DNA from 3 places in the Stenotrophomonas sp. YJH_SMC_81 genome. Region 3 is predicted to be linked to each of the others. Evidence: predicted binding sites of a transcription regulator. Region 3 holds the regulator's gene; each other region holds the start of a gene.
The links. Region 3 encodes FliA, which starts transcription of late flagellar genes. Its sites were predicted from a motif close to TAAAGTTTNNCNNNCNNNGGCCGATAA; they were not measured.
Positions count from the first base shown of each region.

Region 1 (4,682 bases), on a different contig from region 3:
CAAGCGCGGCGTTCTGCTGGGTCACCTGGTCCATCTGCACCACCACCTGGTTGACCTGCTCGATGCCGGCGGCCTGCTCCTTGCTGGCCGCTGCGATGTCGCTCATCAGCTGGGTGGTGCGCGAACTGGCCTGCGCCACGCGTGCGATCGCGGCTTCCGATTCAACGGTCACCGCCAGGCCACTCTTCACCTTGGAAGCGGCGTCCTCGATCAGTTCCTTGATCTCCTTGGCGGCGACACCGGCACGCTGTGCGAGCGTGCGCACTTCGCTGGCGACCACGGCAAAGCCACGGCCCTGCTCGCCTGCGCGCGCAGCTTCCACTGCCGCATTCAGCGCCAGGATGTTGGTCTGAAACGCGATGCCGTCGATCACCGTGGAGATTTCCGAGATGCGCGCCGAGGACTGATCGATTTCGCCCATCACCGATGCCATCTGTGCCATCGCCTGCTCGGTCTCGCGCACGGCGGCACCGGCGGCATGCGCTTCGCTGTCGGCCTGACGCGCCAGTTCGGCGTTCTGGCGTACGGTGGAGGTCAGCTCCTCCATCGACGCGGCCGCTTCTTCCAGATTCGCGGCCTGCTGCTCGGTGCGGCGCGACAGGTCGTTGTTGCCGGCGGCCAGTTCCTGGGCCGCGTTGTTGATGCTGTCGGCAGCCACCTGGATGCCGCGGACAATGCCGGTCAGCTGCGCGGTGGTGGTGTTGGCATCGTCGCGCATGCGCGCAAACACGCCGTCGTACTCGCCCTCCATGCGTGCGGTCAGGTCGCCATGCGAGATCGCGCGCAGCACGTCGGAAACATCGGCGATGCTGGCCTGCGAACTGGCCATCATGCCGTTGAGGTGCTCGACCATCGTCTTGAACTGGTACTGGAACGCAGCGGCATCGCCACGCATGCTGAAATCGCCGGCGCGTGCGGCGCGGGCCAGTTCATCGATCTGCGCGTTGATCGCCATCAGGCTCTGCTTCACCGCTGCCAGGGTGCGGGTCAGCGTGCCCTTCTCGCCCGGGTAGTCCGGCAGGTCGCGGCTGAGGTCACCCATGGCGTAACGCTGCATCACCTCGGCCATCAGCAGTTCCACCTGCACGTGCGACTCGACCAGGCTGTTCGTGGCCTGCACCATGCGGCCGAAATCACCGGGGAACGCACTGGCGTCCATGCGATAGCGGATTGCACCGGCCTCGTGCTGCTCGGCCATCTGCAACTGCGCGCCGATCGCCGCCTGCACACTCTGGCGCACGCTGGCCATCGCCTCGCCCAGCTGGGTCAGTTCGTCACGGCCGCCGAGGCGGAACTCCTGGTCCAGCTGGCCCTTGGACAGGCGCTCGGCCAGGTTCACCGCGCGGGCCAGCGGGCCGGTCAGGCTGCGCCCGATCATCACCGAGGCACCGATGCCGACCAGCAGTGCAACGCCGCCCAGCACCAGCAGCTGCAGCAGGCTGCGCTCGCCCAGGCGGATGGCCTCGGCGGCTGCCTCACGGCTTTCCTTCTCTTCGAAATCCACGCCATCGGACAGTGCCTTGTTCCAGCCGTTGGCCGCTTCCTGCACCGGGCCCAGGGTCAGTGCCACGGCACCCGGGTAGTCGCCCTGCTCCATCAGTTCGCTGGTCTGCTTGTTGAGCGGGCGCGCGATGGCACGCTTGGCCGCGATGGCTTCCGCGATGGCCTTGCCCTCCGCATCGCCTGGCAGTGCCTGGTAGGCGGTCCAGCTGGCCTCATAGCGCTTGACCAGATCGGCAATGCGCTTCTCATCGCTGCCGCGGTCTTCGCCCTGGCGGATCAGCATCTCGCGCCGCACCACCATCATCTGGTTGTTGGCGTCGAGCATCTGCGACAACAGGCGCACCTTGGCCACGCTGACGTCGACCACCTGCTGCATCGCGCGCTTCTGCACGACGCTGGCGGTGGCGCCGGTGGCCACTACGGCGGCAACCAGCAGCAGCAACAGGCCAAAGCCCAGCCCAAGACGCCAGGCAACCCTGACGTTCCTCAAGTAGTTCATGGGGGTATCCAAAACGGGGGGATGTGGCCTTATCGGCGGCACGGCAGGCAATCTTGATCGCCGCCCATCGACGGCGTCGGCCACCGTTCACCTTGGTGAGCCCCCGTCCCCAGCGGCACCTGCCGCTGGCAACCGGCCGCAATGACATGCCTGCTCATGCGGGCATCAGATCCCTTTCACGGCGGCTCGGCGCCGCCTGCGGGCAAGGTGGCGGCGTACCTGCTGGAGATCCCAATGCGCTCATCTGTGTCCCGATCCACCCTGCTCGCAATCTCGCTGCTGGCGTCGCCGGCCTTCGCGCAGGCGCCGCCGCCCAACCTGCCCGCCCCCATTGCCGAGAAGGCTGGCCCGGACACCGCAGTGCGCTCCGCACTGCATGCCCAGGTGCTGCTGGATCGTGCGAACTTCTCTCCGGGCCAGATTGATGGTGAGGTAGGCAGCAACCAGCGGCGGGCGGTGTCAGGCTTCCAGACGGCACACGGCCTGACCGTAACGGGTGAGCTGGACGACGCCACCTGGAAGGCTCTGCAGGCCGATACGATCACGCCGCTGGCCAGCTACACGCTGACTGCTGAGGATGTCGCCGGCCCGTTCCAGCCGATACCGAAAGGACCCGCCGACCAGGCCAAGCTGAAATCGCTGGGCTACAGCAGTGTGGAAGAAGCCCTGGGCGAGCGCTTCCACGCGTCCCCAGAGCTGATGAAGATGCTCAATCCCGGCGTGGATCTGACCAGGGCTGGCAGCCGCATCCAGGTCCCCAACATCGCCCCGGCCGCATTGCCGAAGGCCGCCAGAATCGTGGTCGACAAATCCGACTCCACACTGCAGCTACTGGACGCGCAGGGCAAGCTGATCGCGCAGGTGCCGGTGTCATCCGGCAGCCAGCACGACCCGTTGCCGATCGGTGAATGGAAAATCCTGGGCGTGTACCGCGACCCGCCGTTCCACTACAACCCCAAGCTGTTCTGGGATGCCCGCAAGGGGGAAAAGAAAGCCACGCTGCCGCCCGGCCCGAACAATCCGGTCGGCCGGGTCTGGATCGATCTGTCCAAGCCGCATTACGGCCTGCATGGCACGCCTGAACCCGGCCACGTGGGCAAGACCGAGTCGCATGGCTGCGTACGCATGACCAATTGGGATGCACTGCGCGTGGCCGACGCAGTGGACACCTCGGTGCCTGTCGTGATGCAGGAGTGAGTCGATGCGTCTTTCGCAACTGATCGTGCTGGGTGTTCTGCTGGGATTGGGTGCAGGTTGGTGGCTGCACCGCGATATGGATGAGCCGGTGACCGACGCGCTGCCGGAAGCGCCATCGACGGTGGCCGCCGCGCCGGTGACGGAACCGGCAGCGCCAGGCGCAACAGCCCCACCCGCCTCCACCGCGCCGCCGGCCGCCCAGGCTGCCGATGCACCGTCCGGCTTGCTGCTGCCGGTGCAGGGCATCCTGCCCTCGCAGCTGCGCGATACCTTCACCGATGCACGCAGCGAGGGCCGCGTACACGATGCCATCGACATCATGGCCGATGCAGGTACGCCGGTGCTGGCGGTGGCCGATGGCACGGTGGAGAAACTGTTCGACAGCGAGCGCGGTGGCCTGACGATCTACCAGTTCGAGCCCAGCGGGCATTGGTGCTACTACTACGCGCACCTGCAGCGCTACGCCGATGGCCTGGCCGAGAAGCAGGTGATCAAGCGCGGCGAGGTGATCGGCTACGTCGGCAGCACGGGCAACGCCAGCGCCGAGGCCCCACACCTGCATTTCGAGGTGCATGTGCTGGGGCCGGAGAAGCAGTGGTGGAAGGGAGAGTCGATCAATCCCTATCCGCTGCTGAAGTCGGCAGCGATGATGCCCGGCGCTGCCAGCGTCGCAATGCCACAGTAAAGACGGCCAACGCAGCTCCTGGAATCATCAGCAACAGCGCCGCCATCTTCCAGAAGAAGAACGGCCACAGCCAGAGGTAGTCGAGGTCGGTCAGCTTCAGCACGTCCATCGGCGGCAGCAGGTCCACCGAGGCCGCACGGCCGGCCAACGCCGGATCGACCTCCAGCACGGTCAGCCGCAGCGAGGAACGGCCTCGCCGCAGTGCGTCACTGCGGCCGTAGCCGAAGTACGAGGCGGCGAACCGGTCTCGCTCGACCGATTCCAGTGCGCGGTGGATCTCCGGATCGGTCACCGCCGAGCGGCTGTCCGCGCGGAACTCGGTGCGATCGGTTGGGGTTTCCGCGCGCAGGCGCAGCTCGGGATCGACCGCCGGATCGGCGCCGTCATCCGCATAACGCAGACGCAGTCGCAGCGGGTCGTCGATGAAGCGGTACACCGTGATCTCGGCGGTCGCGCCCGGCTGCAGCACCAGCGGCAGGGTCTGCGTGCGCGAAGCCAGGTAATTGGCGAGCGCGCCCAGCACCAGCACGATGCAGGCCAGCGTCCACAGGCTCCACAGCAGCCACAGAGTCACCCGTGCGACCGTCTCGCCCTTCATGCCGAAGTCTCCGTCATCGCTGCGCTGCCCTGCCGGCTGTGCCGCCACAGTACCGAAAACGAAAAAGCCCCGCTTGCGCGGGGCTTTTCCTTCAGCAACACCAGGCAGGGCCCAGCGCTACCGGTCTCTCACTCAGGCAAACGGGTCCTGCAGGACCATGGTGTGGTCGCGGTCCGGGCCGGTCGAAACGATGCTGATCG
Region 1 is NZ_JCAFUB010000001.1:543,957-548,638, forward strand. Features, by position in the region: gene AC5P8U_RS02530 (methyl-accepting chemotaxis protein) at 1-2,002, opposite strand, end outside; gene AC5P8U_RS02535 (L,D-transpeptidase family protein) at 2,237-3,199, shown strand; gene AC5P8U_RS02540 (M23 family metallopeptidase) at 3,204-3,884, shown strand; gene AC5P8U_RS02545 (hypothetical protein) at 3,814-4,482, opposite strand; gene AC5P8U_RS02550 (adenylosuccinate synthase) at 4,615-4,682, opposite strand, start outside.
Region 1: AC5P8U_RS02530 (methyl-accepting chemotaxis protein) is a predicted target of FliA. The motif match lies at 2,032-2,058, and genes of this name have one in related genera.

Region 2 (4,682 bases), on a different contig from region 3:
CCCTGACCTGTCCTTCCATTCGCAGGGCGCCGCCGGGTTCGCCGAAGAGCTGCAGGACGCCCTGCGCAGCGGCACGCTGTTCGAGCGCTGGAAAGCCAAGCAACCCGACCCGGATGCGGTGGAACCGCAGTGGGGCGTGACCGATCCGGACGCCACCGTGACTGGCGAGCAGAAGGACCTGCGCATCAACCTGGTCGCCACCACCCGTATCGACAGTGACGTGTTCAAGCAGCGCCTGCGCCTGCTGGCCGGCCACCACTGGGAACTGCGCGACGTGCGTTGAGGCCACGCCGTGGTAGGGCCGGCCGCTGGCCGGCAACCGAGGAGATGCCGGCCAGCGGCCGGCACTACCCAGTGCGATGTCCCTGGACGGGCGGCACGCCATGGGCTGGTCCGCTCAACAGTCCATGGTGCCGTGCGCGTTGCCCTCGTCATCCAGCACGCGCGCATGCAGGACCACCCGGTTGCGGCCGGCACGCTTTGCGGCATACAGGCCGGCATCGGCATCGGCCAGCAGCTGGTCGGCACTGGCCAGCGCCGGTGGGTGCAGGTAGCCCACGCCGACGCTGATGCTGACCGGGCCTTCCGGCAATGGCAGCGCTTCGACCGCTTCGCGCAGGCGCTCGGCCAGCGCCAGCACGCCCGACAGTGGGCTTCCAGGCACGATGACAGCGAATTCTTCACCGCCATAACGCGCAACGCTGTCACCGCCGCGACCTGCGACGCCCTTCAGCACCCCGGCCACCGCCTGCAGGCAACGATCACCGGCCGGATGGCCGTGCCGGTCGTTGAAGGCCTTGAAGTGGTCGATATCCACCAGCAGCAGGCCCAGCTCGGTGCCGCTGCGCCGCGCGCGATTCCACTCGGAGGTCAGCCGCGCGTCGAACTCGCGGCGATTGGCCACGCCGGTGAGGCCATCCTGCCGCGCCAGTTGATCCAGCGCCGCCTGACGCTCCAGCAGATCGGTCTGCAGCAGGACGCTGCGCAGGCCGAAACCAAGGGTGGCTACGACGAAGCCCGCGACGGCCAACGGCCGCGCATGATCGACCACCAGCGTGCCGACCACCAGCAGCAGCAACGGCAGGATGATCGGACCGGCGGCTTGCACCGTCCTCGCCAGCCGCGGGTGTGCCGTGGTGCCTGTGTCCGGCGCCGTGTCCAGCGCCATGCAGGCGATCAGCAGAAAAGGTACGTCGATCAGCAGGTCGTTGAACGCACCGAATGCATCATCGGAGGTGTAGTGGTTGATGTAGTAGGCCACCAGCAGATAGGCCAGTGCGTACAGCGCCAGTGCACGGAAGAACCTGCGCCGTTCGGGCACGTCGCCGGCCAGCCATCGCACCACGGCGAACGCGGCGATACACAGGTTCTGGATGTCGAACATGCGCTGCATGTTGGACATGGCATGGGCGTCGACCTCGACACGGGCGGCGAACGATGCGGTGTGCACGAAGAACAGCACACCCAGCAGCGCCGCCATCGCCGCGTCGATCAGGCTGATGCTCGGGCGCTCGCGGCGTGCCCGGGCCAGGATGAACACCAGCGGCACGCCATACAGCACGTACAACAACAGGCTGACGCGTGGGGTGAAGTCAGCCCGGCCGGCACCCAGCGCATCCACCATGTTGAACGTCATGCCACCGGCCCACAGCAGCAGTGCCATCGCGGTAGAACGCCAGCCCAGAGCGGCGCGGTCACGTTGCGCCCGCAGCAGGCACGCGGCGGCGGCCAGCAGCGGTGCGCCGGTCAGGAACAGGAAAGAACCCACGCCCGCCGGGCTCGGCCAGAACGCCACGGCCAGCCCATGGCAGAGCACGTACAGCAGCGCCAGCACTACCGGCATGCATCCCCCCGATCCGCAAGGCCGTCTGAGCGCACGATAGCGCGCCGGCACGCCACAGCGGCGTGATCCACTGCGGCAAAACGACACTCCGCGTGCACCACCACGGTAGTGCCGGCCGCTGGCCGGCAACCCGCAGCCCTGTGATCCCCTGGGATTGCCGGCCAGCGGCCGGCACTACCGGAAAGCCCTCAGGCGTGCAGGGCGCGGGCGTGGTGGGCGACGTGCTCGCCGATGAAGCTGGCGATGAAATAGTAGCTGTGGTCGTAGCCCGGCTGCAGGCGCAGGGTCAGCGGATGGCCGGCTGCGCCGCAGGCCTGCTGCAGGCGCTGCGGCTGCAGCTGGGTCTGCAGGAACTCGTCCGCCTCGCCCTGGTCGACCAGCAACGGCAGGCGCTCGCTGGCCGTCGCCAGCAACGCACACGCGTCCCACTGCGCCCAGTCGGCTGGGTTGTCGCCCAGATAAGCCGTGAACGCCTTCTGCCCCCACGGTACGTGGCTGGGCGCGACGATCGGCGAGAACGCCGACACACTGCGGTAGCGCCCCGGGTTGCGCAGCGCGATCACCAGCGCACCATGGCCGCCCATCGAATGGCCGCTGATCGCGCGTGCATCGGTCACCGCGAAGTTCGCCTCGATCAGCGCCGGCAGTTCCTGCGCCACGTAGTCGTGCATGCGGTAGTGCTTCGCCCACGGAGCACGGGTGGCATTGAGGTAGAAGCCTGCCCCCTTGCCCAGGTCGTAGCCTTCGGCATCGGCCACGTCATCACCGCGCGGGCTGGTATCCGGCGCGACGATGATCACACCGTGCTCGACCGCATAGCGCTGCGCGCCGGCCTTGGTGATGAAATTCTGCTCGGTGCAGGTCAGGCCGCTCAGCCAATACAGCACCGGCAGCTTCTGCGTTTCCGCCTGCGGCGGCAGGTACACGGCGAACTGCATGTCGCAGCCCAGCGTGGTGGAATGGTGCCGGTAGACGTCCTGCCAGCCGCCGAAACAGGCGCGGTGTTCAATGCATTCCATGGTGCTCTCCTGCGCGGCGGCGTCAGCCGTCACGTGTGTTGATCAACTCATCCAGCTGCGACAGCAGGCGCAGAAGCGATTCGACGCCAGGCTGGCCATCCAGATTGCGGTACGCCGCCACCGCCACGTCGCTGCGCGGTGGCCATTGGCCGTCAGCGCGGGCTTCGTGCAGGCGCGGCAGGAATACCTGCGCAAGCCAGTGCTCGAACGGCATGCCATCGTCGCTGCCGAAGGCCGAAGTCACCGCACGCGGTGGCCCCACCTCGCCGTCGACCCAGCCCAGCGCACGCAACGCCTGCTCGATCGGGTCGACCAGGGCCGCGCGCGGATCTTCCGCACGCGGCCTGCGAAGGGCATCCAGCCAGCCCATGACGCGCCTCAGTAGTGGACCACCGAACGGATCGACTTGCCTTCATGCATCAGGTCGAAGGCGTCGTTGATCCTGTCCAGGTCCATGGTATGGGTAACGAACGGGGCCAGTTCGATGTCGCCCTTCATCGCGTCCTCGACCATGCCCGGCAGCTGGCTGCGGCCCTTCACGCCACCGAAGGCAGTGCCCATCCACTTGCGGCCGGTTACCAGCTGGAACGGGCGGGTGGAGATCTCCTGCCCGGCACCGGCCACGCCGATCACCACGCTCTGGCCCCAGCCACGGTGCGCGCATTCCAGCGCCGCGCGCATCACGTTGACGTTGCCGATGCACTCGAAGCTGTGGTCCACACCCCAGGTGGTCATTTCCACGATGACCTGCTGGATCGGCTTGTCGAAGTCCTTCGGGTTGATGCAGTCGGTGGCGCCGAATTCGCGCGCCAGTTCGAACTTGGACGGATTGGTGTCCACCGCGATGATGCGGCCGGCCTTGGCCTGGCGCGCACCCTGGATCACCGCCAGGCCGATGCCCCCCAGGCCGAACACCGCCACGCTGTCGCCTTCCTGCACCTTGGCGGTGTTGTGCACCGCGCCGATGCCAGTGGTGACGCCACAGCCGAGCAGGCAGACGTGCTCCGGGTTGGCGTCCGGGTTGATCTTCGCCAGCGAGACTTCGGCCACAACGGTGTACTCGCTGAAGGTCGAGCAGCCCATGTAGTGGTACAGCGGCTCGCCGTTGTAGCTGAAGCGGCTGGTGCCGTCGGGCATCACGCCCTTGCCCTGGGTGGCACGCACCGATACGCACAGGTTGGTCTTGCCGCTCTTGCAGAACAGGCACTCGCCGCACTCGGCGGTATACAGCGGAATCACGTGGTCGCCCGGCTTGACGCTGGTCACGCCCTCGCCCACTTCCACCACGATGCCGGCGCCTTCATGGCCCAGCACCACCGGGAACAGGCCTTCCGGGTCATCGCCGGACAGGGTGAACGCATCGGTGTGGCAGACACCGGTGTGGGTGATCTTCACCAGCACTTCGCCCTTCTTCGGCGGGGCGACGTCGATCTCGACGATCTGCAGCGGCTGGCCGGGACCAAAGGCGACGGCGGCACGGGACTTCATGATGGCTTCTCCAGGATCAGGCGGAAATGGGATACAGCGTGAGCGGCGCGACGTCGCGCCGTCGTTATTTCAGGTACGAGCGGATCAACGCGCTCATGTCGCGCACGCGTTCGGCGCGTTGTTCGTCGGAGGCGGCGGGCTGGCCGAATTCCTCGCGCAGATGGGCCTCCATCACCTCGGACATCAGGCCGTTGACCGCGCCACGGATGGCGGCGATCTGCTGCAGCACCGGCCCGCAGTCGGCGCCGGCTTCCAGCGCGCGGTCCAGCGCATCGCACTGGCCGCGGATGCGGCGCACGCGGGCCAGGACCTTCTTCTTCTCTTCGGGGGAG
Region 2 is NZ_JCAFUB010000002.1:455,672-460,353, reverse strand. Features, by position in the region: gene AC5P8U_RS05690 (hypothetical protein) at 1-283, shown strand, start outside; gene AC5P8U_RS05685 (GGDEF domain-containing protein) at 398-1,843, opposite strand; gene fghA (S-formylglutathione hydrolase) at 2,032-2,862, opposite strand; gene AC5P8U_RS05675 (YqcC family protein) at 2,885-3,232, opposite strand; gene AC5P8U_RS05670 (S-(hydroxymethyl)glutathione dehydrogenase/class III alcohol dehydrogenase) at 3,241-4,350, opposite strand; gene frmR (formaldehyde-responsive transcriptional repressor FrmR) at 4,415-4,682, opposite strand, start outside.
Region 2: AC5P8U_RS05685 (GGDEF domain-containing protein) is a predicted target of FliA. The motif match lies at 1,952-1,978, and genes of this name have one in related genera.

Region 3 (4,682 bases):
ATTTGCGCCGAGCGGCCGATATGCCCTGCAACCCGGAGTTGAACCATGCCGTCGCGTGAGTACGCCAAGCTGACCAAGACCTTCCCGCTGTCGGCCACCCGCAGCGAGCCGCTCGGCCCTGTGCGCACCATCGCCGTGACCGGCGGCAAGGGCGGCGTGGGCAAGACCAACGTGTCGGCCAACCTGGCCGTGGCGCTGGCCGGCATGGGCAAGCGCACGCTGCTGCTGGACGCCGACCTCGGCCTGGCCAACATCGACGTGATCCTGGGCTTGAACCCCACCTATACGCTGGCCGACCTGGTTGCCGGCCGCTGCTCGCTGGACGACGTCATCGTCGAAGGCCCGAACGGCGTGCTGGTGGTCCCGGCCGCGTCCGGCCGCCGGCACATGGCCGAGCTGGCCCCGGCCGAGCACGTCGGCCTGGTCAACGTGTTCTCCGAGCTGGAACGCGAGCTGGACATCATGGTGGTGGACACCGCCGCGGGCATCACCGACGGCGTGCTGACCTTCTGCCAGGCCGCGCAGGACACCGTGGTGGTGGTCTGTGACGAGCCGGCGTCGATCACCGACGCCTACGCGCTGATCAAGGTGCTCTCGCGCGAACGTGGCGTGGACCGCGTCCAGGTGGTGGCCAACATGGTGCGCGACCCCAACGAGGGCCGCGTACTGTACGAGAAGCTGACCCGCGTCTGCGAGAAGTTCCTCGCCGATGTCTCGCTGAACTACCTGGGCTGCGTGCCGCAGGATGACTGGCTGCGCCTGTCGGTGCAGCGCCAGCAGCCGGTGGTGAAGGCCTACCCGTCCAGCCCGTCCGCACTGGCCATCACCGAGATCGCGCGCCGCACGGCCCGCTGGCAGGCGCCCACCGAACCACGCGGCGGCGTCGAGTTCTTCCTCGAACGCATTCTCAAGCAGCGCGGGGTGGCGGCATGAAAGGCGCGGCCCAGTACAGGGAAGTCCAGCGCTCGGCGGCCAACGAGGTCATCGCCCAGCACTCGGACCTGGTGCGGCGCATCGCCCACCATCTGGCCGCGCGCCTGCCGGCCAGCGTCGAAGTCGACGACCTGATCCAGGCGGGCATGATGGGCCTGATCGAGGCTTCGCGCAGCTACGACGCCGACCAGGGCGCCTCGTTTGAGACCTATGCCTCGATCCGTATCCGTGGCTCGATGATCGACGAGATCCGCCGTGGCGACTGGGTGCCGCGCTCGGTGCACCGCCGTGCACGCGATGCTGCGGCCACCATCCGCCGCCTGGAACAGAGCAGCGGCCGCGCCGCCAGCGCCACCGAAGTGGCCGCCGCGATGGAGATGCCACTGCCCGAGTACCTGCGCCTGATGGAAGACGCTGCGCGTGGCCAGGTGCTGAGCCTGGAGTCGCGCATCGAGGACCAGGGCGAGCTGGACACGGTCGCCCAGGGTGGCCCGACCCCGCAGCAGGTGCTGGAGCGCAGCGAGTTCGGCCGCGAGCTGGGCAAGGCCATCGGCCATCTGCCCGAGCGCGAACAGCTGGTGCTCTCGCTCTACTACGAGCAGGAACTCAATCTGAAGGAGATCGGCGCGGTGCTCGGCGTGAGCGAGTCGCGGGTCTGCCAGATCCACGGCCAGGCGGTGCTGCGCCTGCGCGGCCGGCTGAAGGTATTCGAGGCCGTCGACGCCGGCCTCGAAGAATGAACATCCCCGAGGCAGCTGCCCCCGGCCGCCCGGAATGAACAACAAAGGAACTCTGCTTTGAACAAGAACATGCGCATCCTGATCGTGGACGACTTCTCGACCATGCGTCGCATCGTCAAGAACCTGCTGGGCGATCTGGGCTTCACCAACACCGCCGAAGCCGAGGACGGGCATGCCGCGCTGTCGCTGCTGCAGAGCCAGCCGTTCGATTTCGTGGTCACCGACTGGAACATGCCGGTCATGACCGGCATCGAGCTGCTCAAGGCGATCCGTGCCGACGCCAAGCTGAAGACCCTGCCGGTGCTGATGGTCACCGCCGAAGCCAAGCGCGAGCAGATCATCGAAGCGGCCCAGAACGGGGTGAACGGCTACATCATCAAGCCGTTCACCGCGCAGACGCTGGAAGAGAAGCTCGGCAAGATCTTCGAACGCCTGGCGGCCAGCGCCTGATGGACACCACGGTCGACAAGAATGCCCTCGCCCTGCGCCTGCAGGAAGCACTGGACGCACTGGAGTCCGGTGACGAAACCGCCTGGCGGCAACGCATCGACGGACTGGTCGCGCTGCGCACGCAGCCGATGATGAGCGGCCTCTCGCGGCTGGCCCGCGAGCTCGGGCAGGCCCTGGGTGAACTGCCGACCGTGCCCAGCGAGGCCGGCGAACTGGACGATGCCTGCGCACGCCTGGACCACGTGGTGGCGATGACCGAACAGGCGACGCACCGCACCCTGGACCTGGCCGAGGAATGCCGCAGCCTGACCGAACAGCTGCGCGCCGAAGGCCTGCAGCCCGGCCAGGATGCACAGCTCGAGCGCATCCGCCACAACCTCACCGAGATCGCCCTGACCCAGAGCTACCAGGACCTGACCGGGCAGATCATCCGTCGCGTGGTCGGCATCGTCCGCCGCGTGCACGAGGGCTTCGGCGCGCTCGGCCTGCCGCCGGAACAGCATCGCACCGATCCGGAACTGGCCGGGCCGGCACTGAAGGGACTGGACCGCCACGCGGTCTCGCAGAACGACGCCGACGACCTGCTGTCGGACCTGGGGCTGTAAGCATGAGCGCGGTATCCGACGACATCACTGCCGATTTCATCATCGAGGCGCAGGAAATCCTGGATCGCCTGGGCGAACAGCTGGTGTCGCTGGAGCAGGCACCACAGGACACCGAGCAGCTCAACGCGGTGTTCCGGGGCTACCACACGCTCAAGGGCGGCGCCGGCTTCCTCGGCGTCACCGCCATGGTCGAGTTGTGCCACGCCGCCGAAGAAGCGCTGGGCATCGCGCGCGCGGGCCAGGCCGTACTGCAGGCCCATCACTTCGATGCCGCCCAGCAATCGCTGGACTACCTGCAAGCGATGCTGGATGCAGTTTCCTCCGGCACCGAGCCGGGCTATGCGCCGCCGGAGCTGATCGCCCAGTTCGACATGCATGGCGGTGCCGTGGCTGCACCCGCCGCCGCAGCAGCTCCCGCTGCGGGTGGCAGCGACCTGATCACCGACGACGAGTTCGAGGCCCTGCTCGACCAGCTGCACGGCGGCAACGCACCGACTGCGGTCGCGCCGGCAAAGAAGGCTGACGACGGCCTGATCAGCGAAGACGAGTTCGAAGCCCTGCTCGACCAGCTGCACGGTGGCGCCGCACCCGGCGCCAAGCCCATCGCTGCGGTAGCGCCCGCACCGATCGCGGCACCACGCCCACTGGCCGCACCGGCCGCACCGGCAACTGCAGCGGCGACCAAGCCGGCCGCCAAGCCGCTGGCCGAAGCCGAACATACCGTGCGCGTGGACACCAAGCGCCTGGACGCGATCGTCAATCTGATCGGCGAACTGGTGCTGTCACGCAACCGGCTCAAGACCCTGCGTGCGCGCCTGCGCGACGAGGAACTGGACCGCGCCGTGTCGACCCTGGACATCGCCACCGCGCGCCTGCAGTCGGCGGTGATGCGTACCCGCATGCAGCCGGTGGGCAAGGTCTTCTCGCGCTTCCCCAAGGTCGCCCGAGACGTTGCCCGCTCGCTGAAGAAGGAAGTGGACCTGGAGCTGATCGGTGCCGAGACCGAGCTCGACCGCAACCTGGTCGAAGCGCTGGCCGACCCGCTGGTGCACCTGGTCCGCAACGCCATCGACCATGGCGTGGAAATGCCCGATCTGCGCGAAGCACAGGGCAAGCCGCGGATGGGCCATGTACGCCTGTCGGCCCAGCAGGAAGGCGACTACGTCAGCATTGAAGTGCAGGACGACGGTGCCGGCATCGATCCGGAGAAGCTGCGCGCGAAGGCGCGTGAGAAGGGCCTGATCGATCCGGAAGCTGCCGCCCGCCTGAGCAGCGAGGAGTGCCTGCACCTGGTGTTCCTGCCTGGCTTCTCGACCAAGCAGCAGGTCACGGATATCTCCGGCCGTGGCGTTGGCATGGATGTGGTGCAGTCGCGCATCCGCGAACTGAGTGGCCAGATCCAGATCCAGTCCGAGCTGGGCCGTGGCAGCCGCTTCCTGATCCGCGTGCCGCTCACCCTGGCGATCCTGCCGACCCTGCTGGTGCAGGCCGGCGAGGACGTCTATGCACTGCCGCTGGCGCGCGTGATGGAAGTGCTGCACGCGCCGCGCACCTCGCTGGGCTGGTTCGATGGCCGCGCCGTGCTCGACCGTCGTTCGCATACGCTGCCACTGGTCGATCTGCGCCAGTGGCTGGATGTGACGCCGGCCGCCTCGACCCTGCTGACCATCGTGGTGCTGCAGGCCGGCGAAGCGCGCTTCGGCCTGGTCGTGGACCAGGTGCGCGGGCGCGAGGAAGTGGTCATCAAGCCACTGCCGAAAGCCCTGCGCGGCCTGCGCGGTTACGCCGGTGCAACCCTGATCGGCGATGGTCGCATGGCACTGATCCTGGATGTGGACGGCCTGCGCAGCCCGCACGACTGACCCGTTTGCTGAACCCGTAAAACTGTGAAGTCGCACCAGTAGCCCGTACCGGTGTCTCAAGTCCCATTCATACAAGCCGATACCGGATCCAT
Region 3 is NZ_JCAFUB010000003.1:324,488-329,169, reverse strand. Features, by position in the region: gene flhF (flagellar biosynthesis GTPase FlhF) at 1-59, shown strand, start outside; gene AC5P8U_RS07955 (MinD/ParA family ATP-binding protein) at 46-933, shown strand; gene AC5P8U_RS07950 (RNA polymerase sigma factor FliA) at 930-1,673, shown strand; gene cheY (chemotaxis response regulator CheY) at 1,731-2,123, shown strand; gene AC5P8U_RS07940 (protein phosphatase CheZ) at 2,123-2,728, shown strand; gene AC5P8U_RS07935 (chemotaxis protein CheA) at 2,731-4,590, shown strand; gene AC5P8U_RS07930 (flagellar motor protein) at 4,681-4,682, shown strand, end outside.